4 regions of the Glutamicibacter soli genome follow, and region 1 is predicted to be linked to each of the others. Evidence: riboswitches for the same ligand, from Rfam matches in the RefSeq annotation. Region 1 holds a riboswitch; each other region holds the start of a gene.

What was found. A riboswitch is a leader RNA that binds a small molecule or an ion and turns the genes downstream of it on or off. The one in region 1 is predicted to bind S-adenosylmethionine.
Region 2: another riboswitch for S-adenosylmethionine. It lies ahead of ACTX90_RS03700 (O-acetylhomoserine aminocarboxypropyltransferase/cysteine synthase family protein); the one in region 1 lies ahead of ACTX90_RS01375 (acyl-CoA dehydrogenase family protein).
Region 3: another riboswitch for S-adenosylmethionine. It lies ahead of ACTX90_RS04820 (bifunctional o-acetylhomoserine/o-acetylserine sulfhydrylase); the one in region 1 lies ahead of ACTX90_RS01375 (acyl-CoA dehydrogenase family protein).
Region 4: another riboswitch for S-adenosylmethionine. It lies ahead of ACTX90_RS03105 (hypothetical protein); the one in region 1 lies ahead of ACTX90_RS01375 (acyl-CoA dehydrogenase family protein).

What each region holds. Positions count from the first base shown of each region.
Region 1 covers NZ_CM125969.1:268,240-275,400, reverse strand. The annotation lists gene ACTX90_RS01380 (LLM class flavin-dependent oxidoreductase) at 1-1,026, opposite strand, end outside; gene ACTX90_RS01375 (acyl-CoA dehydrogenase family protein) at 1,089-2,399, opposite strand; SAM riboswitch class I at 2,449-2,539, opposite strand; SAM riboswitch class I at 2,806-2,908, shown strand; gene ACTX90_RS01370 (OsmC family protein) at 2,914-3,483, shown strand; gene ACTX90_RS01365 (sodium:solute symporter family protein) at 3,480-5,138, shown strand; gene acs (acetate--CoA ligase) at 5,209-7,161, shown strand, end outside.
Region 2 covers NZ_CM125969.1:767,416-774,576, reverse strand. The annotation lists gene ACTX90_RS03720 (hypothetical protein) at 732-1,820, shown strand; gene ACTX90_RS03715 (hypothetical protein) at 1,887-2,012, opposite strand; gene ACTX90_RS03710 (hypothetical protein) at 2,199-2,531, opposite strand; gene ACTX90_RS03705 (cystathionine gamma-synthase) at 2,695-3,900, opposite strand; gene ACTX90_RS03700 (O-acetylhomoserine aminocarboxypropyltransferase/cysteine synthase family protein) at 3,897-5,213, opposite strand; SAM riboswitch class I at 5,354-5,444, opposite strand; gene ACTX90_RS03695 (LysR family transcriptional regulator) at 5,666-6,607, opposite strand; gene ACTX90_RS03690 (putative oxygenase MesX) at 6,730-7,161, shown strand, end outside.
Region 3 covers NZ_CM125969.1:1,003,170-1,010,330, forward strand. The annotation lists gene ACTX90_RS04795 (phosphotransferase family protein) at 1-449, opposite strand, end outside; gene ACTX90_RS04800 (CPBP family intramembrane glutamic endopeptidase) at 542-1,324, shown strand; gene ACTX90_RS04805 (GNAT family acetyltransferase) at 1,345-1,758, shown strand; gene ACTX90_RS04810 (hypothetical protein) at 1,884-3,188, shown strand; gene ACTX90_RS04815 (VOC family protein) at 3,275-3,919, opposite strand; SAM riboswitch class IV at 4,093-4,211, shown strand; gene ACTX90_RS04820 (bifunctional o-acetylhomoserine/o-acetylserine sulfhydrylase) at 4,301-5,644, shown strand; gene metX (homoserine O-acetyltransferase MetX) at 5,647-6,795, shown strand; gene ACTX90_RS04830 (SGNH/GDSL hydrolase family protein) at 6,869-7,161, opposite strand, start outside.
Region 4 covers NZ_CM125969.1:634,481-641,641, reverse strand. The annotation lists gene ACTX90_RS03130 (PucR family transcriptional regulator ligand-binding domain-containing protein) at 1-868, shown strand, start outside; gene ACTX90_RS03125 (APC family permease) at 935-2,464, opposite strand; gene ACTX90_RS03120 (hypothetical protein) at 2,599-3,024, opposite strand; gene ACTX90_RS03115 (helix-turn-helix domain-containing protein) at 3,173-3,736, opposite strand; gene ACTX90_RS03110 (DinB family protein) at 3,938-4,537, shown strand; SAM riboswitch class IV at 4,612-4,725, shown strand; gene ACTX90_RS03105 (hypothetical protein) at 4,741-5,007, shown strand; gene ACTX90_RS03100 (VIT1/CCC1 transporter family protein) at 5,063-6,166, shown strand; gene ACTX90_RS03095 (LOG family protein) at 6,236-7,161, opposite strand, start outside.

The DNA.
Region 1 (7,161 bases):
CTTCACGTCGGCGCCGATGACCTCGTCCGGGTTGAAGGTGGACAAATCGATGCCCATCCAGCCGGAGATCAGCACCATGGCGCCCTCGATGTCCGCATAGGACTTGTAGTCCTCGTACTTGGCCTGGGCTGCTGCCGAATCCTCGGCGGTGATGATGGTCTGCATCGCGAAGATCTTGATGTCGTAGCGGCCGCGGCCCGCGGCCTCGGCATGGTCGCGGATCTTGGTGACGGTGTCCTTGAGCATTTCGCGGGTCGGGCTGGTCACGAAAACCGCCTCCGCGTTCTGCGCGGCGAACTTCAGGCCGCGCGGCGAGGTGCCTGCCTGGTAGATGACCGGGGTGCGCTGGGTGCTCGGCTCGGTGATGGCGATGCCCGGAACCTTGAAGTACTTGCCATCGTGGTTGATCGGGTGCACCTTGGCCGGGTCGGTGTAGACGCCGGTTTCCTTGTCGGCCTGCACCGCGTCGTCTTCCCAGGAGCCTTCGAGCAGCTTGTAGACCACCTCGAGGTACTCGTCGGCGTGGTCGTAGCGTTCGTCGTGCTCCATCTGGTCTTCCTGGCCCATGTTGCGGGCGGCCGAAGGCAGGTAGCCGGTGACCACGTTCCAGCCCACGCGGCCGTTGGTCAGGTGGTCGAGGGTGGCCAGGCGGCGTGCGAAGGGATACGGGTGCTCGTAGGCGGTGCCGGCGGTGACGCCGAAGCCGAGGTTCTCGGTCACCGCGGCCATGGCGGAGACCAGCAGGAACGGGTCGTTGACCGGGGCCTGGGCGCCGGTGCGCAGCGGGGACTCGTTGGTGCCGTTGTACACGTCGTAGGTGCCCAGCACGTCGGCGATGAACAGACCGTCGAACTTGCCCTTTTCCAGCACCTTGGCCAGGTGGGTCCAGTAGCCGATGGTCTTGTAGTCGGCGGCCTTGTCCTTCGGGTGGCGCCACAGGCCCGGGGACTGGTGGGCGACGCAGTTCATGTCGAAGGCGTTGAAGAGGATTTCCCGCTTCGCGTTATGTGGCTGGTTCTCGCTCATGGATGTGCCCCTTGTTCGTGGTTGAGAAGTGGAAGTCTGGTGGGTGCACGGCGCGGCGGCCGCTAGCCGGCGTGGTGCCCGGTGGGTGCGGCGAGGTCGCCGGTGACCGAGAGGCGCTGGGGCTGGACCCCGTTGATCTCGTAGTCCCCCACGATGCGCGCCTTGTAGATGGCAGGGTTGTGGGTGGCGATGGTGCGCGCGTTGCGCCAATGCCGGTCCATGTTGCAGCTGCTGCGGGTGGACGAGGCGCCCAGCCCGTCGAAGAGCTTGCTGGTGGCGCTGATGACCAGCGGCTGCACGATGGTCTGCGCCCGGTTGGCGGCCAGCTCGCAGACCGCAAATCGCTCCTCCGCGTTCAGCTGCGCGTCCTGCAGCGCGGCTTCGACCTCCAGCACCGCTCCGATGACCACCGAGTCCGCGGCGAAGACCTCCGCGGAGACCTCCCCCACCAGCTGCAGCACCTGCGGTTCGCGGTGCACCGGGACGCCGGTGCCGGTGGTGAAGCTGCGGGTGCGCGCCTGCACCGAGCTGCGCATGTCGTTCAGCGCCGCGCGGCCGATGCCTGCCTGCACCGCCATGAGCACCAGCTGGAAGATCGAGGCCTCGGGGTCGTTGGGATCCTCCGGCATGAAGCTGTCCACCGGCACCTGGTGGAACTCGGTGGTTCCGGTGCCGGTCAGCCCCTGGCCGAAGCCGTCCCAGTCGTCCAGGATCTTCACCCCGCTGTGCTGGGTGGAGACCACGGCGATCTGGCGTCCCGGGCGCTCCGGATGGGCCACCGCGACGGTGGTCCAGTCAGCGAAAATGGTGCCGGTGCAGTAGTACTTCTCGCCGTTGACCACCCAGCGGCCGTCGACCTGGCTGGCCTTGGTATTCAGCGTGCCCAGCGCGTTGCCGCCGCTTTCGGTGTAGGCGTTGCCGACGATCTGCCCGGCCGCGATGCGGGCGAACCACTTGGCCTTCAGCTGCTCGTCCTGCAGGCGCAGCACGTCCTCGACGAAGGCAATGTGCGCGCGCCAGAGCTGGCCGATATGGGAATCGGCCTCGGAAAGCTCGATGAGCAGGCGCAAGACGTCGCTGAGTCGGGCCCCGTGGCCGCCGTCGGCGACCGGCAGGCGCAGCGCCCCGAAGCGGTCGCGGTTCAGCAGGCCCACCTGCTCGAAGGGCAGGATGCGGTTGCGGTCGCGCTCCTTGGCGCCGGCGGCGATCTGGGCGAACACCGGACGGAAAATCGCTGCAAGGCGCTCGTAGTCTTCGTCGGCCCCCGGCCCCGGAGTCACCTTGAGCAGCTGGCGGGTCGGACGGTCTTCGGTGAACTCGTCGAGCTCCAGCGCATTGCCGGCGCCCGGGGTGCTCAGCGTGTTGAAGTCCACCTCAAAATCGTTTTGGGGTGCGCCAAAAGACATAAAAAGTCCTCGATTCTTTCCATCGATCCTGGCGGTAGCACCGTCCCTGTCATGGGTGGTTGCTGCGGCGTCGTGGAGCCAGATCTCTCAGCCGCTCTGGATGGGTCGTAATCATTTGTAGCCGTAACAATCGGGCGGCTCCAAGCCCCGAAGTCATATTTCGTCGCTGAAAACGCACGGGTGGCAGGGGCTCGCGAGTGCCGATTGCCGCGAACCGCCGAAGATGACCCAAGGAAGAGGGGCAAAGATCGATCAAACCAACGCTCAATGAAATAAATAACGAAATATCCCACAGATTACGCGCTTACATCGAATATTTTTCATGTTACGCAGGATTTGCAATGAAATCGTTCGAATGCGTGTAATGGATGCGTAACCATCCCGAGCGGCCGAGAGATCTGGCTCTACGACGCCGCAGCAACCACCGTTGAATTCCCGGAATTCACGGCCGGTGCTACCGCCAGGACCGATGGAGATGATCATGGCTTCTGCCGATCTGCGCCATTCCGCGCCCTCAGAAAACGCTTCGTTCAACAAACGAATTCGTGCCAAAGGAACTTGGCAGGGATCCATGCGAACGACCGTCGAAACACGCAATTTCAGCTATGACATCGACGAACCTGTGCCAGTCGGCGGTACCGATACGGCCCCGACACCCATGGAGTTCGTCATCGGAGCACTGAACGGGTGCGTCTCCGTCGTGGTAGAGCAAGTCGCCAAAGAACTCGGCGTTCCCTTCACCGCGTTGCAGACCTACGCCATCGCCACGCAGGACACGCGAGGCTTCGCGGGAACTGCAGATGTTTCGCCGTTCTTCCACTCTTGCCGGCTTGAAATCCACCTCGAAACATCACTAGCCGATGCGCTTCTGCTTGACGAGCTGAAAGCTCAGGTCCACAAACGCTGCCCTGCAATCAATCTGGTGCTCGCTGCCGGCGTCTCACTGGATACCGCATGGGTTTTCGCCGAGAAAGTTCATGAAGATGACGCGGAGACAGCATGCAACGCCGCGTTGGGTTACGCAACGCTGAAGAAGGAGGCACGGGTATGAGCGCCGCAGGATTCTGGACTATCGGTTTCGCCCTGATCTACACCGTGCTCGTCCTGTTCGGCGGACGTATTGTGCAGCGCAGAAATGCCGCAGCCAGCGGCGGATTCTTCGTCGGCGGACGGTCCTTCAGCCCCTGGACAGTTGCGTTCTGCATCACCGGGTTATTCTCGGGTTCGTCCTATATCGCCATCATGGAGTTGAGCTACCGCACGGGTATTTCCGCGTTGTGGTACGGCGTCGCCGAAACCGTACAGATCCTCCTCATCGCGTTGTTACTGGTCAAGCCCCTGCGCGAAAAACTGGTGGTCACGGTCACGGGTATCATCGGCGACAGGTTCGGCCGCGCGGCCAAAGGCATCTCGGGACTTATCACCGCCTTCACCTTCCCTATGTGGTCGGTGGCAACTACCATTGCTTTCGCCTCCGCACTGAGCGCCTTCACCGGCATCAGCCTGCATCTGGCAGTGATCTTCACGGCCCTGTTGCTGCTGGCTTATCTATCAGGCGGCGGCATGCGCTCGGTGGCATTCAACCAAACCATGAACTGCATCGCATTTATCGGCATGCTCCTGGTGGGCGCCTACGCAATTCTGGCCAAGCCTGGCATTGCAGGCCTCAAGGATTTCGCCGCGGCTGACCCGGCAATGTTCGATCTCGGCAACGCCGGAGTCTCGCTCATTGCAGCATGGTTCGGCACCTTCATCGTCAATGTCCCGCTGGCGCAGGCAGCCTTCCAGATGACGCTGTCCTGCCGCACCCCGGCAGACGGCCAGAAGGGCCTGTACACGGCCGCTATTTTCGGTATTCCGTTCATTCTGATCGGTGCCCTCATCGGCACTTCCGCCGCCGTCATCAACCCGAACCAGCAGCTTCCGCTGGTTGCGATCCCGCACTACCTTGAACAGGTGCTCCCTGCGCCGCTGGTTGGATTGTTCTTCCTGGGGGTCTGGGCCTGCGCCATGGGCTGGGCTGGACCATGCCAGTTCTCCGGCGCCACGTCGATGGGCAAGGACTTTGGCAGCGCGGTCAATCCGAAGGCGAGCGAAGCACAGCTCATTCGCTATACCCGCTGGTCATTGGTGGCTTTGACCGCCTTGATGATCATCTTCAGCATCCTGCGCACCGAGCAGTCGGCCTGGTGGAACATCCTTGCCTGGACCCTGCGCAACGGCGCAACTCTGGCCCCGGTACTTGCCGTGTTCTTCTGGCCGCTGGCCACCCGAAAGGCTGTCTACGCTTCCATGATTACCGGTTTCACCGCCGGCGTACTCTGGAACCATGTCGGCGGCTGGTCCGCCACGGCATTCTTCTTGGGGACGCATCCGGTCTGGGTCGGCATGATCGCAAACCTGACGACTCTGGTTCTCGTGACCTTGGCAACCACCCGCTGGCAGCTGAATGCGGCTCCATCCCGACGCCGTATCTCGCTTCGGTTTACGGCGGGCGCCGTGGCCGCACTGGTCGCCCTACTGCTGAGCTACGACTGGCTCAAGGGCTACGGCCTGGTCGGTATGGGCATCTTCATTGTTGTTTTCTGCAGCTCGATGGCACTGTTCTTCGGCACCGAATCCACTGCCCGCAAGGAACAGTCCACCGAATCGCCAGATGGATTTGCCGAAACCGATTCACCGGCCCCAACGGCACAAACCGTATAACCGCATCACGCACGCGATTCACACCCTTCCAACGGGCCACTAGCTCGCGTCCACCCAACCTGGAGAAAATATGGCTGACATCTTGTCCGCTCCTGTATTAGACAAAATTTCATCCGACCAAGATCTCACCAACCGGGACAAAGCCCGCCACGAATTCTGGGACGAGGCGGCAAACCTTCTGGATTGGGAAACCCCCTGGCACACTACCAGCCAGATCATTCCCGCGGATCCCCAGGCCCAGCGCGGCCCGCAGATCTCCTGGTATCTGGGCGGCACGCTGAACGCCGCAGTGAACTGCGCGGACCGCCACGTGGCCGCCGGCAACGGGGACAAGGTGGCCCTGTACTTCGAGGGCGAACCGGGCGACCGCATCGCGGTCACCTACAAGAACCTGCAAGAACGCGTCTCGCAGGCCGCCAACGCGCTGCTGGAGCTGGGCATCACCAAGGGCGACCGCGTGGTCATCTACCTGCCGGTGCTCATCGAAACCGTGGTGATCACCTTGGCCTGCGCCCGCATCGGCGCCATCCACTCGCTGGTCTTCGGCGGGTTCTCCGCAGAGGCCCTGAAATTCCGCGTGGAAGACACCAAGGCGAAGCTGCTGGTCACCACCGACGGGCAGTTCCGCCGCGGCACCTCGGTGCCGGTGAAGGACAATGCCGACCAGGCCGTGTCCGGGGAGAACAGCATCGAGAAGGTGCTGGTCATCCGCCGCACCGGCGATGACATCGCTTGGACCGAAGGCCGCGACGTGTGGTGGCACGAGGTCGTCGAGACCCAGTCCACCGAGCACACCCCACAGTTCTTCGACTCCGAGACGCCGCTGTTCATCATGTACACCTCCGGAACCACCGGCCAGCCCAAGGGCCTGGTGCACACCACCGGCGGCTACCTCACCCAGGCGGCCTACAGCTACAACCTGCTGTTCGCCAACCCCGACCGGACCCAGCGCGCCGACGACGTGCACTGGTGCACCGCGGACCTGGCCTGGGTCACCGCGCACACCTACGAGATCTACGGTCCACTGGCCAACGGCGTCACCCAGGTCATCTATGAGGGCGTGCCGAATGCCCCGCACCCGGGACGCCACTTCGAGATCATCGAACGCTACCGCGTGACCAGCTACTACACCGCGCCGACCCTGGTCCGTTCGCTGATGGGCTGGTTCCCGGACGGCATCCCTGCCAGCTATGACCTGTCCTCGATCAAGATCGGCGGCACCGTAGGCGAATCGGTGAACCCCGAGGCCTGGCGCTGGCTGCGCTCCCAGGTAGGCCGCGACACCGCCGAAGGCATCGCCATGGTGGATACCTGGTGGCAGTCGGAGTCCGGGGCGACCATCCTCTCCCCGCTGCCCACCGACACCCACTTCAAGCCGGGCTGCGCCGCGCGCGCCCTGCCCGGGGTGAGCGTGGACATCGTGGATGCAGCGGGGAACACCGTGGGGCCGAACCAGCAGGGAAACATCGTCATCACCGAGACCGGGCCGTCCATGGCCCGCACCGTGTGGGGCAACCCGCAGCGCTACTACACCAGCTACTGGCAGCAATACGTCGAGCAGGGCTGGTTCCTCGCCGGGGACGGCGCGCGCTTCGATGAGGACGGGGACATCTACATCCTCGGCCGCACGGACGACGTGATCAACATTTCCGGGCACCGGCTGTCCACCATCGAGATCGAGTCGGCACTGGTCACCAACGCCGGCGTGGTGGAGGCCGGGGTCTGCCCGACCCAGGATGCCAAGACCGGGCATGCGGCCACCGCGTTCGTGGTCCCGCTGGACAAGTCGCTGATCGCGCTGGATCCCGATGAGGCCACCGCCGCACGCCAGGCCGAGTTCATCGCCCAGTTGCGCGGCACCGTGGCCGCTCAGATCGGCCCGATCGCCAAGCCGCGCGATGTGGTGCTGGTTCCGGACGTCCCGAAGACCCGCTCGGGGAAGATCATGCGGCGCCTGCTCACCCAGCTCTTCGAGGGCACCACGCTGGGCGACACGACAAGCCTGCAAAATGAGCCGTGCATC
Region 2 (7,161 bases), 500 kb from region 1:
GGTTCGTTCAGATCAGGTCGTCCGATGGCACCAGCTTGCGACAGCAGTCAGTACGGGGCGTATCACTGCACGTTGTGTTGCGTGCCGGTTCCGGCTTTCCCGCGCCGGGGCGGTTCCGCGAGGCATCATGAACTGCAAAATCTGGCACGTGTTGCCATGCCTGCCGCCGCTCGAGCGCTGACCACCGGCGGCCTCACCGTCGCGGCGCTTCCGACACAGGCCGGTTTCTCCAGCCTGCACTCCAGGGAATACAAGACTTCTGATGCCGGTAACACCAAACGCCTTACCATGAATTCATCATGGACTGACGCCAGCCAATGCTTTATCTACTACGCTACTGAAGGCTACGATAATCGGATCGGACCTAAGATGTTGAAATTCTCCGTCACCGTCCGATGCATCGTTTCCCCCTCCATATGGCTACGACCGCAGAGATAGTCGATGACACAGAATTGAGAAACCACACGCGTGGGTACTTTCACAGGCGCTTTCGGGCTGGAAATCTCTGTAACCCTGGCGCTATCTGGCCTGCCGGTAGGGGCCCATTTGACCACCATTCCCGACGGTTATCGATTGATAAACTGGGCCGTCCCATTCGCAGGAGGCATGCGATGCATACCGCCGGTAACACGACCCCCTTCAGCATAGGAGCGGAAGCCAATCACTCCGACGTCATGACGTACCCAACCCAATAGGACCCAACATCAAGCGCGTTCTCATAGACTGCTTGGATGGTGAAGACGTATGAAAAGACGCAAATGGTGGCAGCGCTCGTCGTGACTGCCCTGTCAGCTTTCGGAGCATGGCACTTTTCTGAGCCAGCCCTCACTTCCGTCCCAAAGCTGAATATGCCCGGTGCGATTTTCGTCGGCGTGAAGCATGGATCAGCATCGGCGCCCGTCCGCGTGGATATTGACTTGCGCTTCTACCCTTCTCCGAACCTGACTAAATTCGACATGGTCCTGAAAGGAGATAGCGCCGCTGCTGTGCCGCCAGACCAAGCCGGGGAGCTGATGGTTGGGTTTTGTGGAGCGATGAAGGACGTTCATCTGCGCAAGACGAGCAACGGCGAAGAGCTCAGATTTGCGCCTCCGATACCGCCGACGGATTCGAATCCGAGGGTAAGTGGGATCGGACTCGAATTTTCAATTGATGACGACTGCGTTATGACCCGTATCTGGCCAACGGATTTCCGGGATACGACCATCGGAGAAGCTGGTATGGGCTGGGCTGTGTCTCTCCAAGGCAATACGTCTGCGCCCACTGAAGCCTTTGCGGGATCCCATCACCGCTATGCCTTCCCTCGTATCGCTACCATGACATTGCCCGCTGTCACTGACCTTCTGGACATTCAGTCGGTAGCTACTGAATCTGTGGTCAGCATCCAACCCAGAGATCTCCCAGCCGAGTACGTACCGACCATCTCAAGCCCACAGGTAGTAGACCCGACTGCTCCCACATGGAGGCTTCCCATTCGAAGTGCTGACACCAGCGCGGGATTTCGGTTAGCCGGCATCGACCAGCAAGAGGAGACAAACGTCCAGCGCAAGCTCTTCCTCGCCTCCGCAGCGGCCGGTATCACCGGGGGTGGTTTGATCTGGCTAGTTGGAACCATAGGCCCTGTGTTCAATAAAGTTGTCCAGAACCGACGGAATCGCAGAGCACCTGCAGCAGACGTGGCAGGAGAACTGACGCCGGATCTAGGCAGTAGGACCGATGTCCCGGATTCTTCTGCCTACCCCCGCTTATTCACAGCATCCGCGCTTCTATTCCTTGCTGGATCTACAGTAGCTTGGGCGATCAGGAAACTCAGGCGTTAGCTCCAAGGTGTTGCCACCGCGCAAAGAATGAGAGGTCACTCATGTTCGATGGCACTGGTCGGTGAGCTACGGATTGGCCACGGCGACGGCGTTCTCGGACTTCACGAGGCCGCCAGCGACCGACATGGTGACGAAAATCGGAGCGGCAGGAAGATCAATTACATTAATGATCTCCAGAGTTATGTGCTTCATACACCCACGCTAGGACTACCGAGGGTCCGTTGCGCTCATCCGAACCTCTAACGGCGGATGGCTATGGTGCCCGTAAACCGGTCGCCCTACATGGCTAGCTGGCCGTTCTCAGCGTCCCAGACCTACCCCGGCCTCCGTTGAGGATTGCGGTACCCACGCGAGTGGCTTTCAACGTCATTGGATTCTTCAAGAGACATGAGACCTATTTTCCATGGCGGCATGCTGCAGGACACCTGTGTTCTTGACCAGCAACACAATAGCCAGCAAATCCAGAACGACAACCATCAGCACGGAACCGTGCGCTGCCAACCACATCAATTCCGAGTTCGGAAGCATCTGGCCCGGATCAATACTGGATTCCGATTCCATGCGGCCAATGGCGGCGCTGTCGGCAATCAGCCACAAGGCAAAGAAGGCCAGCACGGTGATGTTCAAACCGACCATGTCCACCGCACCCGCGATGCCAAGTGTTTTCATTGGATTTTGCGACCTGTTCGGCTCCCGGAATGCAGTTGTCATTTTGGTTCCCCAATCACAGTTACCGGAGATCATCGCATTTGGAACCCAGTATTCCGTGCATGGCGCGCACCACAGGAGAGAATTAACTGAGCCGTGCCAACGATTTGCCGTCGACGCGAGCTTTCCGGTGCGGAAGACCACCGGACAATCTTCTGACGGCAGATCAAGCGGTAGCAAAGCTCTGGTGCTGAATACTGCCGGCCCTGGACGCCTTTGCCGCTGCAGCGAACCCGCGTTCCAGGTCGCCCAACAGGTCGTCGGCTTCCTCGATGCCCACCGACAGCCGCACCAGATTCGCAGGGATTTCCAGCGGGGTGCCGATCAACGACGCATGGGTCATTTCCCGCGGATAGCAGACCAGGGATTCCACCCCGCCCAGCGACACCGAGAGCTGGAAGAGCTCCATAGACTCGGCGAAGGCGCGGGCGGCTGCCTCGTCAGCCAACTGCAGCGAGAGGATCCCGCCGAAGTCCCGCTGCTGCCGGGTGGCGAGCTCGTGTCCTGGATGCCCGGGTAGCCCCGGGTAGTAGACACGAGTGACATCCGGCCGGTCCTCCAGCCATCCGGCCAGCGTTGAGGCGGTGGTGCAGTGGCGTTCCATGCGCAGGCCCAGGGTCTTCAGCCCGCGCGAGGCCAGGTAGTTGTCCTGCGGCCCGGACACCGCGCCGCCGGCGAACTGTTGGTAGCCCACGGCCTCGGCCAGCGACTGCCCGCGGTGCAGGTGCTCCCCCACGATCACCGCGCCGCCAAGCACGTCCGAGTGCCCGCCGATGTACTTGGTGGTCGAGTGCACCACCGCGTGCGCGCCGAATTCCAGCGGACGCTGCAGGTACGGGGTGGCGAAGGTGTTGTCCACGACTAGCAGCGCGCCGGCTTCCGCGGCCACGGAGGCCCAGCCTGCCAGATCAGCGATGCCCAGCAGCGGGTTGGAGGGGGTTTCCACCCACAGCAGCGCGGTGTTCGGGCGCAGCGCTGCGCGCACCGCATCGAGGTTGGTGATGTCCACGGCGCTGGCGGTGATGCCCCACTTGTGGTGCAGGCGGGTGATCAGCCGGTTGGTGCCGCCGTAGCCGTCGGCGCCCAGCACGATGTGGTCGCCCGGGGCGAGCAGCGCCCGCAGCAGCGCGTCTTCCGCCGCGATCCCGGAGGCGAAGGAGAAGCCTGCGGCTCCGCCTTCCAAAGCGGTGAGCTGGGTTTCGAACCCGTTGCGGGTCGGGTTGGATCCGCGGGAGTACTCGTGGCCCGCGCGCAGCACGTTGATGCCGTCCTGGATGAAGGTGCTGGTCTGGTAGATCGGAGGGATCACCGCACCGGTGTGCGGATCCTTTTCCTGGCCGGCGTGCACCGCCAGCGTGTTGAAGCCGCTCATGCGAAGCTCTCCTCTCGGGTGGCGGCCTGGGCCGCATTCAGCGCGCGGTCCAGGTCGCGGATCAAGTCTGCGGGGTCTTCCAGTCCTACCGAGATCCGCAGCACCGCGCGGTTCAGGCCCGCGTCGGCCAGCTGCGCTTCGGAGAGCCGGCAGTGGGTCATGGTGGCAGGGTGGGCGATCATGGTGCGGGTGTCGCCGATGTTGGCGGCCAGCACAATCACCTCCAGGCTGTCGATGAACGCGGAGACCAGGGCCTCGTCGTGCAGTTCCACCGCCAGCACGCTGCCGGTGCCGCGCGGGAAGAAGCGTTTGGCCCGCTCAAAGTGCGGGTGCCCGGGCCGGCTGGGGTGGTGCACCTGCGCCACCGCGGGGTGCGCCTGCAGGAAGTTTGCCAACAGCAGCAGGTTCTGCTGCGCCGCGGCGGTGCGCACGGACAGCGTCTCGATGCCTGTCAGGATGCCATGGGCGCTGGCCGCCGGCAGGGTCGGGCCCAAGTCATGCAGGAACTTGGAACGCACCAGCATGGAATAGGCTCCGGCCCCGTAGCGTTCGAGCAGCGAGGTGCCGGCGTAGCGGGCCCGCGGCGCGGCGACCTGCGCCCAGCGGACCGGGTCCGAGAAGTCGAAGGTCCCGGAGTCCACGACCACGCCGCCGAGCACCTGGCCGTGGCCGGCCAGGGCCTTGGTGGCCGAATGCACCACGATGTCCGCGCCGTGCAGCAGCGGCCGGAAGTTTGCAGGGGTGGCCAGTGTGTTGTCCACGACCACCGGGATGTTGTGGCGGTGGGCGATCTCGCTGAGCGCCGGCAAATCCGGCAGCGTGGACAGCGGGTTGGTGACCGATTCAAGGAAAAACGCGCGGGTGTCTTCCTCGATGGCGGCCTCCCATGCCGCCGGGTCATCCGGGTCCACGAAGCTGATGCGGATGCCGAAGTCGTTGAATGAATCGGTGAGCAGGTCCACGGTGCCGCCGTACAGCTGGCTGGAGGCGATGATGTGCTTGGGTCCCTGGGTTAGCGCCAGCAGCGCCAGCGCCACGGCAGCCTGGCCGGTGGCGGTGGCCACCGCGTTGGCTCCGGCTTCCAATGCGGCGGCGCGCTGCTCGAAGACCGACACCGTGGGGTTCCCGGTGCGCGAATAGGTGAAGCCCGACTGGCGCAGCGCGAACTTCTCCACCGCATCGGCGTGCGAGGGAAATTCGTAGGCCGCGGAGGAATACAGCGGCACGGTCAGCGGTCGGTAGTCCCCGCTCGGGGTGTATCCGGCGTGGATCGCCGCGGTTGACTGCTGTGCGAGGTCTCGTGGCTGGGCCATGGCAGTACTCCTTCTCGTTGTGTAGTCCACGAGAGAGTGCACCGAACACGGTGCCGCGCACCGCCGGTGCCAGGCCGATTGCCGGCCTGGACATCACGGTACGAGGCACAGCGCCGCGGTTTATAACGCGGCTCGGAGCTGCTCCATCGTTCCTGGCATTAGCACCTTTCGGTTTCCCGATGGTTGCTGCGACGTCGACGAGCCAGATCTCTTAGTCGCTCTAGATGGGTAAGTAGTTCCATGGTTGGCCACCGGTGCCGGCAGGCGCAAGCGGGGGCGCGGCCGGCGCTTAATGCAGTGCCGCGGCCCGTCATATGTCGCGGTTTCGTCATGCTGGGCCATGCCCCGTATGGCCCATGTGACGCGCTAAATGGGGCAAAAACCCCTGAATTCCGGGAATTATGGGCTTATATGTGTCGCGTGAGGACGAATTGAAGACTCACTATGACGTTTCAGCCCAGCAAGTGAACGCCGAACTCGGAGACCACCGAGCGTACTTCCTCAAGGTAGCGCTGGGCCTGTTCGGTCAGCGGGATCGCAGCGTGGTCGATCCAGCCGATCTCGATCCGCTCGTCGATATCCAGCGGGATGGCAACGATGGACGGGTCCAGCTCGTCGCTGATGATGCCGGTGGAGATCGTGTACCCGCCTAGGCCGATCATGAGGTTGAAGATGGTCGCGCGGTCCGAGACCCTGATCTCGCGCTTGCTGGAGAGGGTGGAGAGGATTTCCTCGGCGAAGTAGAACGAGTTGTTCGCGCCCTGGTCGAAGGTCAGCCGGGGCAGGTCCTCGAGGTCCTCCAGGGTGGCGCGCCGGCGGGATGCCAGCGGGTTGGTGCGCGAGATGAAGATGTGCGGATCTGCAAGGAACAGCGGGTGGAACACCAGCCGGGATTCGCGCAGCAGCTTGTCGATGACCTTGCGGTTGAAGTCGTTGCGGTAGAGGATACCTATTTCGCTGCGCAGCGTGCGCACGTCCTCGATGATCTCCTCAGTGCGGGTCTCGCGCAGCGAGAACTCGTACTCCTCGGCCCCGCTGGCCTGGACCATGCGCACGAACGCATCCACGGAGAACGAGTAGTGCTGGGTCGAAATGCCCAGCAGGCGGCGGGAAGGCGGGCGGCCCAGGTAGCGATGCTCCAGCAGCTGCACCTGTTCGAGCACCTGGCGGGCATAGCCCAGGAATTCAGCGCCCTCGACGGTGAGCGTCACGCCCTTGGCTGAACGCACCAGCAGCGTGCGCCCCAGGCGTGCTTCGAGCTCCTTCATCGCGGCAGACATGCTCGGCTGGGCCACGTAGAGCAGGTCAGCGGCCGCGGAGATCGAGCCCTCGGTCGCGACCGTGGTGAAGTAGCGAAGCTGTTGCAGCGTCAAGCCGCTTGCCTTTTGAACCATAGGCTGAGTCTATATCAATCCATAGTTAGCCCCAGTTACCCGATATCGAAAAAGGCCCTGCATGATTGAGGCATCCACTTGATTCAGGCCTGTCCAGGCCCATGAGCAACAGATTGGCCGCCATGGCAGACGCATTGACCTTCAGCATTTCCAGCACCGATTTCAACCAGGACTACACTCCAGCCGAGAGTTCGCGCATCACCACGAATTTCGCGAATCTGGCCCGCGGCGAGAACCGCCGGGAGAACCTGGGCAACGCGCTGACGATGATCGACCTGCGCCTGAATTCCCTGATGCACTGGGACAATCCGGACGGCGAGCGCTTCACGCTGAAGCTGGAAATCATCTCCGCCAACGTGCACTTCGACTCGGCACAGGGGGCGCAGGACTTCCCGCTGCTGGAGGTGTTGAACACCAGCATCCTGGACCGCTACACCGGGACGAGCACCCACGGCATCGTGGGCAATAATTTCTCTTCCTATGTGCGGGACTACGACTTCAGCGTGCTGCTGCCGGCAACTGCCGACGCCTCGGGCAAACCGGTGGTCCCGGAG
Region 3 (7,161 bases), 730 kb from region 1:
TCGAAGCATTTCTGCTGGCGCGCCGGCGTCCACGGACCTCGAAATGCAAAGGGCTCGGCCAGTTCATCTTCCAGCGGCTGCAGGTGCACCTCGGCCAGCTCCCGAACCAAGCGGCGAAGTGGCGCAGGGTCTCCGCTATGCGGTTCGTGGGCGCTCCCCGGTACGAATACGGTGGCCACCGAAGATAGCCCGTCGATGGTCAGGATGTCGCTGCAGTCAGTGGGAAGCAGGTAATCCAGCTGCTCGGCAAGGAGCCGGTGGAGCCGGACGCTGCGCGGCATCTGGGCACTGGCTTGGGGTGTACGGGCCATGCGGATGACAGCTTGCTCGTTGGCCAGCAGCACGGTGTGGAACTGTCCGCCCTCGTTGACGACCCCTCCTTCCCAGGGCAGGTCCGGGCGCAGCATCGTGCCCAGGTTCATCTCGGCTTCGGTGGCGGGACGGGACACAGGCAACTCGCTTCGCGGATCAGGGAAAACAGCTTCTTCAGGCTATCGCATGGCGTCCCGATCGCTGGGTGTCCGCACAGCGTGCGCGGTCTATGATCAAAGACGTGAATGCACAGACCAGCACCCAAACCGTGGACCGGCGCACGCTGAAGATCGAGATCGCGCTGGTGATGGCCCTGTGCCTGGGACAGAGCGCGGTGTACTCGATCATCAGCTTCGCCGACAAGGTCACCAAGGCGCCGCTGTCCGAGCAGACGACCTCGATGAACAACCCGCTGAGCACCCGCGAGTACTTCGACCTGGCCTACCAGCTGCTGGACATCGTTTTCGCCCTGGTTCCCGTGCTGCTGGCGCTTTATCTCATGAAGCGCAGCACCGGCACCACCGTGTCGATGATCGGCTTCGACCTGCGCAAACCCGGGCGGGATACGCTGCTGGGCGCCGGCCTGTTCCTGGCCATGGGCCTGGGAACCCTCGGAGTCTACGCTGCGGGCAGGGCTTTGGGCATCACCACGGCGCTGTCCACCGCGAACCTCGGGGACTACTGGTGGAGCGTCCCGGTGCTCATGCTCTCGGCCGCACGCCACGCGGTGCTGGAGGAAGTGATCATGCTCGGCTTCCTGTTCACCTACGTCCGCAAGCTCAAGCTGGGACTGTGGACCACGATCCTAGCCTCGGCGCTGATCCGCGGCAGCTACCACCTCTACCAAGGCATCGGGCCGATGATCGGCAACGTGGTCATGGGTGTGGTGTTCGGCTGGGTCTACCACCGCTACGGCCGGGTCATGCCCTTGGTGATCGCGCACTTCCTGCTCGATGCCATCGGCTTCGTCGGCTACCTGCTGCTCGGACCGGCGATTGGCATCGGCGCGTAGCCTTCCCATAGCCTTCTGACATGGAATTAATCGAACTTTCCGAGGCCTGGGTCGAGCGGGCTGTCGCGCTGTGGGAACACACCGGGCTGACCCGACCGTGGAACGATCCGCACGCCGACGCCCGCAAGGCCCTCGCGGGCCCTGAGTCCACCATCCTGGCGCTCGTCCAGGGGGAGCGGCTGGCCGCCACCGCCATGGCCGGAGATGACGGGCATCGCGGCTGGCTTTACTACGTCGCCGTCGACCCCGACTTGCAGGACCAGGGCTGCGGGTGGCGCATCGTCGAAGCGGCAGCAGAATGGCTGCGCGCCCGGGGAACCGTCAAGGTCCAGCTGATGGTCCGCGCCGGCAATGACTCGGTTACGCAGTTCTACGAAAAACTCGGTTTCGAACGCCTGAACGTCGCAGTGCTGGGCAAACGGCTGGTTCCCTAACCAGCAGGGTATTTGAAGCGGACGTCCAGAAAAAGCGGATAAAGTTACTCCGGTACAAAATATCCGCCAATCTGATGAAAGACTTCCTGATGAGAGAGCATCCGTCAGGAACTCGAAGGGAAGACATGCAGTTCGCCGAACTCTGGAGCAAGTCGCGGGCTTGCCTCGCGCTGATGGCGATGCTGATCTTCACCGAGCTCTTGGCGCTGCTGGTTCCGGTGGAGACCGAACATACCAGCAGGGAAGGCCTGAGCGTCGCCTCCTCCTTCGGCATGCTCTTCTGCGGCGTCGTGCTGGGCACCTACGCCGCATGGGTGGGCGGCCGCTTCGGCATCGCGGCCCTGCGCCGGGTACGCGGACCGCACCGCATCGCGGCAACCGCCCTGCAGCTGCTGGCGCCCCCGCTGGTTGTCGGCGCCAGCGCCTACCTGCTGGGCTACGCGACGGTGATGTACCGGATGGGCGAAGTGTTCGTCCCCGACCCCGGACTATTCCTGCTCTCCATGCTCATGATGCTGGGCCTGTGCCTGGGCGGTTTGGGGCTGGGACTGCTGTTCGCCCCGAAGCTGGCCATCGGGCTGAGCATCGTGTTGTTCTCCGGACTGCAACTGCTTTCCCTGGTGGCCCCTGGCCCCATGCTGAGCAACATGGCAGGGCTTTCAGAGTGCTGCACCCGGGATTCGGCACCGAATCCCATAGTCATCCAGGCAGTCGCCCTGTGCTATCTGGGCTGGTCGATGTTGGGCGTGTTGGCCATCTGCGTCAAGGCGCAGAACATGAACCGAATGGCGCGTCGCGCGCTGGCCGTGGCCGGAGCATTGTCGCTGACAGTGCTCTGGGGCGGCGGGGCGCTGGCGGCGCAGGATGCGGGCGAAGAGCAGCAGCTCAGCCGCACCTCCGAGCTACGCTGCGAAGAACCCGGCGACGGGCACGAGTACTGTTTCTGGCCCGGGGAAGCGGAGCACTGGAACGACTGGAGGTCTAACATCACCGCGGGTGTCGGCCAGTTGGAACAGGCCACAGGAATCCAGCAGCCGCGCATCATCACCAGCAGCAAGGCCCATGCCGAGGCAACCGGCGGTCTGCTGCTGGGCTTCGAGGACCGCTATTCCCCGGAAACCGTCAAGTGGGATCTGGCCATGAAAATGTCGGTCAACCCCACCGAACAATGTTTGGGCAGCCTTGCGGCGAGCCACGGCATTGTTGGCACCTCGAGTGCCGCTACCGAAGCGCAGCGGCACATGTGGGCGCAGTCCAACCTGCTGTACCAATGGTGGACTACAAAGGCAGACCGGGAATTCGTCGACTCAGCCCAGTCTGAGCAGCTCGACGCGCTGAACGCGCTGGACGAGCAGTCCCAAATCAGCTGGGTGAAACGGGCGGCCGCGGGAGTCGAAAACTGCCAGCTGGTGCAGCTACCCGGATCCTAGGGCTGCACCAACCGTCCAATTAACAAGCAAAGGTAGGTGGGGACTCCATTGTCCCCGCCTATCTTGTGCTGTGGTCCCCGATGTTCCTAGAGAACGACCGTGCCCTTGGCGGTATTGAAAGTTACCGACAGGATGCCCGGCGTCCCGTTGGGAGCTTGGTACTTGGTGGTCACCGGTCCGAGATTCACGTTCTCCGGCTGCCCCAGCCATTCAAGCACGCGCTCGCGGGATCCTGCAATGTTGATCTCGCTGATTTCACCGGTAGGCTCCAGCGCGCGCGACGGATGCAGGTCCTCGGTGCCGTCGTCCCAGCGCAGCAGATAGGGCACCTGCGGATCCGCGATCAGGCCCTTGATGCCGATCTGCTGCCAGGTCAGTTCGCGGCCGTCGGGGAACTTGCGGTTCCCGGGAACTGCCTTGCGTTCCAGGCGTTCTTCCGCTCCGCTCAGGTCGTCCAATGACACGCACCAACCCATCCAGCCGCCGCCCAGCTCGGAGCGCGCGCGCACGGCCTGTCCGAAAGGTGCCTTGAGGCTGGCCGGATGGTTCAGTACCTCGACGACCTCAAGGTACTGGTTGTGCTTCAGCGGGAAAATTACATTGCGAGTTCCAAACCGTGGATGCACGCCTCCCTTGACGAATTCCAGGCCCAGGGACTCTGCAATTCTTTCAGCGGTTGGCATCAGCCCATCCGGGCCGCATGCGTACGTAACGTGATCTAGCCTCATCATGTGCCAATCATGACAACAATGTGATCCCAGTCTCTACTTAGGTGATCCTAAGATCTGGACTCTTGTCGAATTCTGTGCAATAAGACGTCGCTCGGACGTGAATATGACCGATTGAGACTCTGGATCCGGCCTCGGGTTGCCAAGATATTCGATTTTCGGGCACACTGGTGGCAGGTCATGAGTCCCAGTAACAAGCCCCGGCTTACTGGGCGGCAACCCTCCAACCGCGGTGGGGTGCCCCGGGTGAAGACCTGGCCCTTGAGCCGCTCGGCGTCAAGGACAAGCGCGGGTTACCCCTCTGGCAGCACCTCGTTGAGGTTCTTCCCGGTGGTGTGTGTTCAGTGGTGTACCCCCATAGTTACAGAACTTTTGGAGGCTGCCATGAGCAACAATTGGTCGTTTGAAACCCGTCAGATCCACGCAGGACAGAGCCCTGACCCGGTTACCGGTGCTCGCTCCCTGCCGATCTTCCAGACCACGTCCTTCGTCTTCCCGAGCGCCGAAAGCGCCGCAGCGCGCTTCGCCCTGCAGGAGCTGGAGCCGATCTACACCCGCATCGGCAACCCGACCACCGAGGCCGTGGAAACCCGCATCGCCGACCTCGAAGGCGGCGTGGGCGCACTGCTGCTGTCCTCCGGCCAGGCGGCAACCACCTTCGCGATCCTGAACATCGCCGAGGCCGGCGACCACCTGGTGGCCAGCCCGAGCCTCTACGGCGGAACCCAGAACCTGCTCAAGCACACGCTGAAGAAGCTGGGCGTCGAGGTCACTTTCGTTTCCGACCCGGACAACCTGCAGGAATGGCGCGACGCCGTCCAGCCGAACACCAAGGCGTTCTTCGGCGAGACCATCTCCAATCCGCGCCAGGATGTGCTGGACATCGAGGGCATTTCCGCGATCGCCCACGAGGTCGGCGTGCCGCTGCTGGTTGACAGCACCCTGGCTACCCCGTACCTGATCCGCCCCATCGAATGGGGTGCGGACATCGTGATCCATTCGGCCACCAAGTTCCTCGGCGGCCACGGCACCGCGATCGCCGGCGTGATCGTAGATTCGGGCAACTTCGACTTCTCCAAGGATCCCGAGCGCTTCCCGAGCTTCAACACCCCCGACGAGTCCTACAACGGCCTGGTCTACGCCCGCGACTTGGGCGTCAATGGCATCCTCGGCGCCAACCTGGCCTACATCCTCAAGGCCCGCGTGCAGCTGCTGCGCGACCTGGGTTCGGCCCCGGCGCCGTTCAACGCGTTCTTGATCGCCCAGGGTCTGGAGACCCTGTCCCTGCGCATCGAACGCCACGTGGAGAACGCCTCCGCTGTCGCGAACTGGCTCGAAGCCCGCGCCGATGTGGAAGCTGTGGCCTACGCCGGCTTGGAATCCTCGCCGTGGTTCGAGCGCGGACGCAAGTACAGCCCGAAGGGCGCCGGCTCGGTGCTGGCCTTCGACCTGCCCGGTGGAGTCGAAGCCGGCAAGGTTTTTGTGGACGCATTGCAGCTGCACTCCCATGTGGCGAACCTGGGTGACGTCCGCTCGCTGGTCATCCACCCGGCCTCCACCACCCATGCCCAGCTCTCCGACGCGGAGCGCCTGGCCGCCGGGGTGCGCCCGGGACTGGTGCGCCTGAGCGTCGGGCTGGAGAACATCAACGACATCCTGGCCGACCTCGAGCTTGGGTTCCAGGCGGTCGCAGCCCTTGAGGGCAAGGAACTGCAGGAAACCCGCTAGGCATGGCATCCATTGTGACTACCGAAGACACCATCGGCACCGAAGAGCTCGCCGAAGGGACCCACGGCATTTTGCGCCGTGCGTCCGTGGGCGAGTACTCCTTCGAGTTCGGCGGCTACCTGCCGCAGGTGGCCCTGGCCTACGAAACCTGGGGGGAGCTGAATTCCGAGCGCAGCAACGCAGTGCTGGTGATGCACGCCCTGACCGGAGACGCCCACGTCTCCCGGGGCGATTCGCAAACCGACGGCTGGTGGGAGGACTTCGTCGGCCCCGGCCTGACAGTGGACACCGACCGCTTCTACGTGGTCTCGGTGAACATGGTCGGCGGTTGCAATGGATCCACCGGCCCCGCATCGCTGGATGAGCAAGGTGTGCCGTGGGGTTCGCGTTTCCCGTTCGTCACCATCAAGGATTCGGTACGGCTGGAGCAAAGGTTGGCTACACAGCTGGGAATTGAGCGCTGGCATACCGTGCTCGGCGGGTCCATGGGCGGAGCCCGGGCCCTGGAATACGCGGTTGAATTCCCTGAGCAGGTCGCGAACCTGGTGGTCATGGCTTCCACCGGCCAAGCCAGCGCAGAACAGATAGCGTTCGCGCAGGTGCAGACCCAATCCATCCGGCTTGATCCGCATTTCGCCGGGGGAGACTACTACCAGAACCAGGCGCGCCCGGACGAGGGGCTGGGACTGGCCCGCCGGCTGGCCCACCTGACCTACCGTTCCGAGGCGGAGCTGGAGCACCGCTTCGGCCGCAAGGCGCAGGACGGCGAGGTCCCCGATGCTCCCTTCGAAGGGCGCCGTGGACGCTACCAGGTGGAGAGCTACCTGGACCACCAGGCCAGCAAGCTGGTCAACCGCTTCGACGCGAACAGCTACCTGGTCCTCACCGAGGCCTTGATGAGCCACGACGTGGCCCGCGGGCATGAATCCTTCGAACACGCGCTGGCGCGGCTGGAACAGGTCAACGTGCTGGTGGCGGCAGTGAAGTCCGACCGCCTGTACTACCCGGAGCAGTCGGTGAAGCTCGCTGCTTCCCTGGCCACGCCCAAGCCGGTGCACTACATCGATTCGCCGATCGGCCACGACGGATTCCTGACAGACGCCGCCCAGCTGGACGGGGTGCTGCGCACACTGGTTTTCGACGAGGACTAATCGAGAGCGACATGGCATGGAACGAAGGCCGCACCACCAGTTATCGGTGATGCGGCCTTCGGCATGTTCGGGGCTAGGGAGCGCTGTCGCCGGCTCCCAGCGAGTCGTTCGGCGTGCTCTCGGCAAAAGGCGTCGGGGTGGGGCGCTTGGCCGTGATGCCGTCGCCTGAAGACTGGTGGCGCAGCCGGCGCAGTACCCACGGGGCCAGGTGCTCGCGGGCCCAGTGCAGGTCCTCGATCCGCGCTTCCTTCCAGCTGCGGGTGTCCTCGACTGCGTCGATGCGGGTGTCAAGCGTGTGCGGGACGTTCAAGGCATCCAGTGCCATCGCCGCAATGCGCTGGTGGCCCAGCGGCGAGAAGTGCAGGC
Region 4 (7,161 bases), 370 kb from region 1:
GGCCGTGGTGCTGTATCCGATCCTGGCCGGGACCAGGATCCACGGCTTCCTGGGGGTGGGCTCGGGACGCACGCTGACCAAGGCCGACCGGCAGATCATCATGACCGTGTGCATGCTGCTCTCGCTGCGCGCCCGCCAGCGTGAGCTGATGGTCAGCACGAATGCGGCCCTGGGCGGAGCCACCGCCAAGCTGCTGCTGCACGGGCAGCCTGAATCCGCCCGGCTGGTTGCCCAGGAGGCTGGCATGGACGAGTTGCCCTCCCGGGTCAGGGTCCTGGCGCTGTCCGTGGGCGACGAGGCCGAGGCCCGCTCCGCAATCCAGTCCCTCGGCGCGCTGCCGGCGAGCGCCGCGCTGCCTCCGGTGGCGGATGCCGCGGCACGCTGCCAGTTGCGCTTCACGGATGATGCGGTGCTCTACCTGCTGCTGGACGAAGCCCAGCTGGGCAAGGCCCCTGCCGCCCCGGCGCAGGAACCGGACGCCGGGGCCAGGGAGCGCGCACGGAGCCTGCGTGCGGTGCTCTCCGCCCCGCTCACGCTGGCCGAGCTGCCGGCGAATCTTCCGGCGCTGCGCCAGGCGCTGTCCGGCGCCCCGGCCGGGGAGCTGAGCGACGCCGGGGCGGACTTCGACGCCAGCGCGCAGACGTGGGTGGAGGCGCTGGCCGCCTACACCCGTGCCGACCTGCTGTCGGCCGTCACCCAGTACCTGCGCCACCGCGGGCATTGGGAGGACGCCTCGCGCGCGCTGGGCATCCACCGCAATTCGCTGCGCCACCGCATCACCGTGGCCGGGGACCTGCTGGGCATCGATCTGGATGACCCGGATATCTCGGCGTCGCTCTGGCTGGCGCTGCGCCGCAACCAAGGCTGAGCCGGACCGGCAAGCCCTGCGGCGCGGGAAAGCCCCGACCTTCCGGTCGGGGCTTTCCTGTCGGTTTTAGCGTTTCGCGTTGGTTGCCTGCCGGCGGCGCCCCCTGCGGGAGGTGGCGGCCGCGCCGTCGGGTCCGATCGCGCCCAGCTTGGACTGCTGGCGGATGCTCAGCAGGTGCAGCAGTTCCTCTTCGGCATTCTCGCCGGGCTGGACGCCGCGCGGGACCCGGAACAGGAAGAACGTTCCCAACACCCACCATGCGGCGAACAGGGCCCACGGCTGCCAGGTGATGGCCGCCGGCATGCCCGGCAGGTACAGGGAGATCAGGCCGGCGCAGAAGAGCACCGACATCACGCCGATCACCTGGCCGAAGTTGCCCTTGCCGCCGATGCGCAGCGGGCGGTCCATCTGCGGTTCGCGGCGGCGCAGGATCAGGAAGGCCACGCCCACCAGCAGGTAGGCCACGACGATGGACGGCGAACCGGAATCGACCAGCCAGCCGAGCATCGCGGTGCCGAAGAACGGAGCCAGCACGGACAGACCACCGATGAACAGCAGCGCGTGGTGCGGGGTGCGGTACTTCGGGTGCAGCACGGCGAACCAGCGCGGCAGCATGCCGGAGGTGGCCATGGCGTACATCAGGCGCGAGGCGCCCATGAGCAGCGAGTTCCACGAGGTCAGGATGCCCGCGATGCCGCCGGCAATCAGGATCTTGGCCATGATCTCGGAGTTGAACAGCGCGCCCATGGCGTCCGCGGTGGCCATCTCGGAACCGGCGATCGCCGCCGGGCCCAGGCCCGAGGAGGTGGCCAGCACCACCATCACGTACCAGGCGGTGGCGATCAGCACGGAGATCACCACGTACTTGCCGATCTTGCGCGGCGGGATGTCGCATTCCTCGGCGGACTGCGGGATGACGTCGAAGCCGACGAACATGAACGGAACTACGATCATGACCCCGAAGAACCCGGCCAGCCCGTTGTCGAAGAACGGTTCCATATTGGACGATTCGCCGCTGGCGAAGGAGCCGGTGAGCAGCATCGCGCCGATGATGAACAGGAAGAGCACCACGAAGGTCTGCACCAGGCCGGCGGTCTTGATGCCGCGGATATTGATCCAGGTGATCACCACGGCGCCCAGCACACCCACGAGGGCCCAGGTCAGGTAGACCTCGGAGCCGGCGATGTCCCAGAGCTTGATCTGCGAGAGGTTGGGGAAGATGTACTGCACCGACTTGGGCAGCGCGACCGCTTCGAAGGCGACGATGGTGATGTAGCCGCCGACGATGGCCCAGGACCCGGCGAAGGACCAGCGGGCACCCATGGCGCGCAGCAGGTAGTTGTGCTCTCCGCCGGCCTTGGGCATGGCCGCGACGAGCTCGGCGTAGGTCAGGCCGACGACCGCCATGATGCCGCCGCCGACCAGCATGGCCAGCGAAGCGCCGATCGGGCCGGCGGTGGTGATCCAGTCACCGGTGAGCACCACCCAGCCGAAGCCGATCATGGCTCCGACGCCGATGGCCAGTGCGTCCCACTTGCCGAGAACCTTTTTGAGTCCTGGCTCAGCGCCCTGCTGGTTCGCCGCTGCTTGCGTCATGGCAACCCCTTTCAAAATAATGATGTGGATCACATTACGAAAGAGGCGGGGAGAAATCCTTGGACGAATAAACCAAAGGGAAAGTCAAAAGTTCCAAAGAACGCGGCGCGGGATGGCGTCCTTCCGGCCGATGATCAGGCTTTTTTCGCCGAGGTGGCACCCTTGACCATCGCGCGGTCGACTTCGTGAATTCCCAGGCAGAATCCAACCGAAAGGATGATCGACTTGATGGTGAGCTCGCTGATGTCGTCGGGAACGTAGACCAGCTGCACCGGTCCGGCTAGGACGATCAGGACCAGAGCCCAAATGTTGTAGGCCCAGGACGTCCGGGCCTCCATCATTTCCGGATGCCGCGCCCGGCGGCGGATCGTGCGCACACCCAGCATGATGATGACGACCGCGAGAATGGCGGCGCCGAGGAAAAAGAAGTTGCGCTGGGTCCGCAGCCACGCAAGGGTCGATCCGACCAGGATGCCGACCAGGGCCGAAGCCCACCAGCTGATGGAGCGCAATTCGTGCGGTTTGGACTCCGCGCTTCCGGTGGATTTACCAGTCGCCATTGCACTCCTTCCTGTCTTCACTAGCCTGCCTGCGTCGGCGGGCACTATTCCAAGAATACGCGGTGCAGTGGCCAGCCGTGAACGCGGCGCCTCTTCGCGGCAGGCTCTGTCCGGGGAGTCACACCACCCCGGGAGCCACTGCACAGACTCAGAGAATCAGGGTCCAGAGCACCACGGCAGGTTCATCGCCGGGGTTTTCCCAGCTGTGCGGTTCCCGCCCCGGAAAGGTCATGGTGTCCCCCGCAGCGAGCTCGACCACCCGTTCGGGCAGCACCAGCGTGAACACCCCGGAGGCCACGTGCAGCACTTCGAGCTCGCAATCCACCGAATACAGTTCGTTCTCCCCCTTGCCCCGGGGTTCCACTTCAGCGCGAATGACCTGGACGCGCTTTTCGCCGCGCGGGGTGACCAGCTTCTCGGTGATGCCCGAGCCTCCCAGCGAGATGCGCGGCGCATCCCCCAGTCGCACCAAAGTCGTGTCCGGTACTTCGAACAGGGTCCCGACCTCGATCCCCAGCACCTCGCAGAGCTTGAGCAGCGTGGAGACCGACGGACTGGTCAAGTCGCGTTCGACGCGGGAAAGAAACCCCTTGGTCAACCCGGAAAGCTCGGCGACCTGGTCGATCGTCATGTGCTGCTGCTGGCGGACGCCGCGCAGCCGTGCTCCGATGTTGATTGACGAGCCTGAGGGTTCGACGGGCAGAGCTTTCATCCGTGGGGCACCTGGACCTGTTCACTCGAAGGATAGGCAGCGACCGCTGGAGTGTACTTCTGCCGGCCGCTCTGCGTCCCCAGTTTACCAATACGCAACTTCCGGCCAACCGGAGCGGAAGAATATGACACCTTGGCTTCGGTGGCTTCCCATTTCCTGAAGCGGGTTCCCCGAACCGTGGCCTGCACCTACACTCGGTCCATGGACGGCACCCCGAACAGCACCGCGGCCAGGCTGCGCGAATACCTGAACGACGCGCGGCAGGCAGTCATCTTCAAAAGCCGGCAGCTCGGCGAGGAGCTGGCCCGCCAACCCATGACCCCCACCGGCACGCACGTGCTGGGCGTCGTGCACCATCTGGCGATCACCGAGTACGGCTACTTCGGTGCGTGCCTCAATCGGCCGGTCAACGACTCCTACGTCCAGCAGCTGCTGGACATCGACGACCCGCAGGCGGATTTCATTCCGCCAGCCGATGCCAGCGCGCAGCAGGTCATCGAGCTCTACCAGCGGGCCATCGCCTTCGCCGAGGCCGGGTTCGACCAGCTGGAGCTCGCCTCCCCGGCCGAAGTCCCCTGGTGGGTCCGCCACCGGCACACCACCCTGGAACATCTCATGGTGCACATGATCGCAGAGACCTCGCGCCATGCAGGCCATCTGGACATCGTCCGCGAGCTGCTGGACGGGCAGGTCGGGCTGCGCGCGGAAGCGCCGAACCTGCCGGACTACACGCCCCGGCAATGGCAGGAGCAGCGCGACCGGCTGCAGCAGACCGCGCAGTCCAAGCGAGGCTCCGACTAGGGCTTCGCGCGGAGTTCATATTACGGAATGAAACTTCACGACTTAATATTGCGGCGGTAGCATCGACACTGTTGCTTCACGAGACGCGGCGCCAAGCTCCGACTGGCCGCGCACCAACCCCAGGTTCATGGGTGGTTCGGATGAAGAAGCGGTCCGGGCATCGACCGATGCGCGGGCAAGAGCTCAGCGAGAGTTGTCGTGTCATGGCATTTTCCGTCCTCCCCATCATCGATCTGCAGACCGGACAGGTGCAGTTCACCGTGCAGGACCGCTGGTACACCCGCTACATTTCAGACCCGGCGCACCTTGAGCGGCTGATCACCCGTTCCTCCCGGCGCCCGGTCTTCGATCCCGCGGCCGGCGAGCTGGTGGTGTTCGTGGCGTCCGCCGGGCAGCCCGATGGGCGCAGCGTTGCTTTTAGGCTTGCCAAATTCCCCGGCACCATCTCGCTGGCTAAACTGAGAGGCTGAACAGAATCCCGGGTTTCGTTGAGAAATCCCAAGCCGTAGGAGAGTCATCCTCGTGATGTCACACAGCCCCACGACTGAGCCCACCCCCGCCCAGATCCGCCGCTGGCGCAAGTACGTTGCGGACGAGGTCGCCGAAGGCGCCATCTACCGCGCGCTGGCCCAGAAGAAGACCGGACAGGAAAAGCAGATCCTGCTGGGACTGGCCGCGGCGGAAGAACGCCATGAGGAATACTGGCGCACCAAGCTCGGGGCGCATGCCCGCCCGGTGCGTCCCTCGCTGCGTCGCAGCTTCCTGCGTTTCCTCGCCCTGAGCTTCGGCTCGGTGTTCGTGCTCGCGCTGGCGCAGCGGGCCGAAAGCAGCACCCCCTACGCGACCGATGCCGACGCGTCGCCGCAGATGGCCGCCGACGAGCAGGTCCACGAGGAAGTCGTCCGCGCCCTGGCCACCGCGGGCCGCGCGCAGCTGTCGGGCAACTTCCGCGCCGCGGTCTTCGGCGCCAACGACGGCCTGGTCTCCAACCTGGCCCTGGTCATGGGCATCGGGGCGACCGGTGTTTCCTCCGGACTGGTGCTGTTCTCCGGCATCGCCGGCCTGCTGGCCGGCGCGCTGTCCATGGCCGCCGGCGAATACGTCTCCGTGCGTTCGCAGCGCGAGCTGCTCACGGCTTCGCGTCCCACTCAGGTGACGCTGACCGCCGCCCCTGACCTGGATTTGGACGCCAATGAACTGGTGCTCATCTACAAGGCCCGCGGCATGACCGACGAGGATGCCGAGCACCGCGCTGCAGAACGCATGGGCCTGTTCACCTGCGACTGCAACCCGTCCTTCTCGCTGAACCCGGAAGCCCGGGCCGAAGAGCTGGCGAACGAGCACGAGGAACTGGGCTCGGCCACCGGCGCCGCGGCGACTTCCTTCTGCCTGTTCGCCTCCGGAGCGGTCATCCCGATCCTTCCCTACATCTTCGGCATGTCAGGCCTGGCTGCGATCATCACCTCGGTGCTGCTGGTCGGCGCCGCGCTGATGATCACCGGCGGCATTGTCGGGCTGCTGTCCGGGGCCTCGCCGATGAAGCGCGGCCTGCGCCAGCTGGCCATCGGCTGGGGCGCCGCCGCAGTCACCTACTGCCTCGGCTTGCTGTTCGGCACCAACGTGGCCTGAGCCCCGCAGGCTCGATGAGCCATTCCCACGGCCGCCGCCTGCTTCACCAGGCGGCGGCCGTTGCCGTTCTCAGAATCTGGTGCGCCGGCGCAGCGACTGCATGCCGCCGATGAATTCCACCGCTTCGGCCACCGAATCGACCAGAGCGATCTTGTCCTCCATGATCTGCTCGGCGGCCAGCGCCTTGAGCAGCTGCCAAGCCGGCAGTGTGCGGGTCCAATGCTCGCGGCCGACCAACACCAGCGGCACCACCCTGGCCCCGGTGGCGTAGTAGTTCTCGCAGGCGTCCTGGAAGATTTCCTGCACCGTGCCGGCGGAACCGGGCAGCACCACGATCCCGCCGTTGGATTGCTCCAGCAGCAGCGCCTCGCGGGTCGCGTTGGCGAAGAACTTGGCGATGTGCGTGGCGAACAGGTTCGGCGGTTCGTGCCCGAAGAACCAGGTCGGAACCCCCAGCGAGGTGCGTTCCGAGGGAAAGCGGGCCTTCACGGCGAGCGCGGTGCGCGCCCAGCCGGTGCGCCGGTGGATCGCGTCCGGTTCCGCCGCCAGCATCTGCAGGGCCGTGGAGATCTCCTCCCGCCCGCGGTCGGCCAGCCAGGCACCGGCGTTCGCCGCTTCCATGGCTCCCGGTCCCCCGCCGGTGGCCACGGCGTATCCGGCGCGGGTCAGCCGCGCCCCGAGGTCCAGCGCCTGCGCGTACTGCTCGGTGCCTCGGCTCAGGGCGTGCCCGCCCATGACTCCGATGATCGGGGTGTCCTTGAAGGCGCCGTCGTAGACCTCGGAGATCAGCGCCTGCCCCACGTGGTGGTCGTGCAGCGTCGATGCCATCGCCTGGTCGTCGCTCAGCAGCTGGCGCGGACCGTGCTGCTGCGAGTAGGTGTAGATCCGCGCGTCCGGCACATGCTCATAGGTCTGCGTGCTGATTCCCTCGTACAGTTCCTCGGGGGTGTACAGCCCGCGGTCGCTGGTGCGGAAGGGGAGCTGCTCCCCCGAGT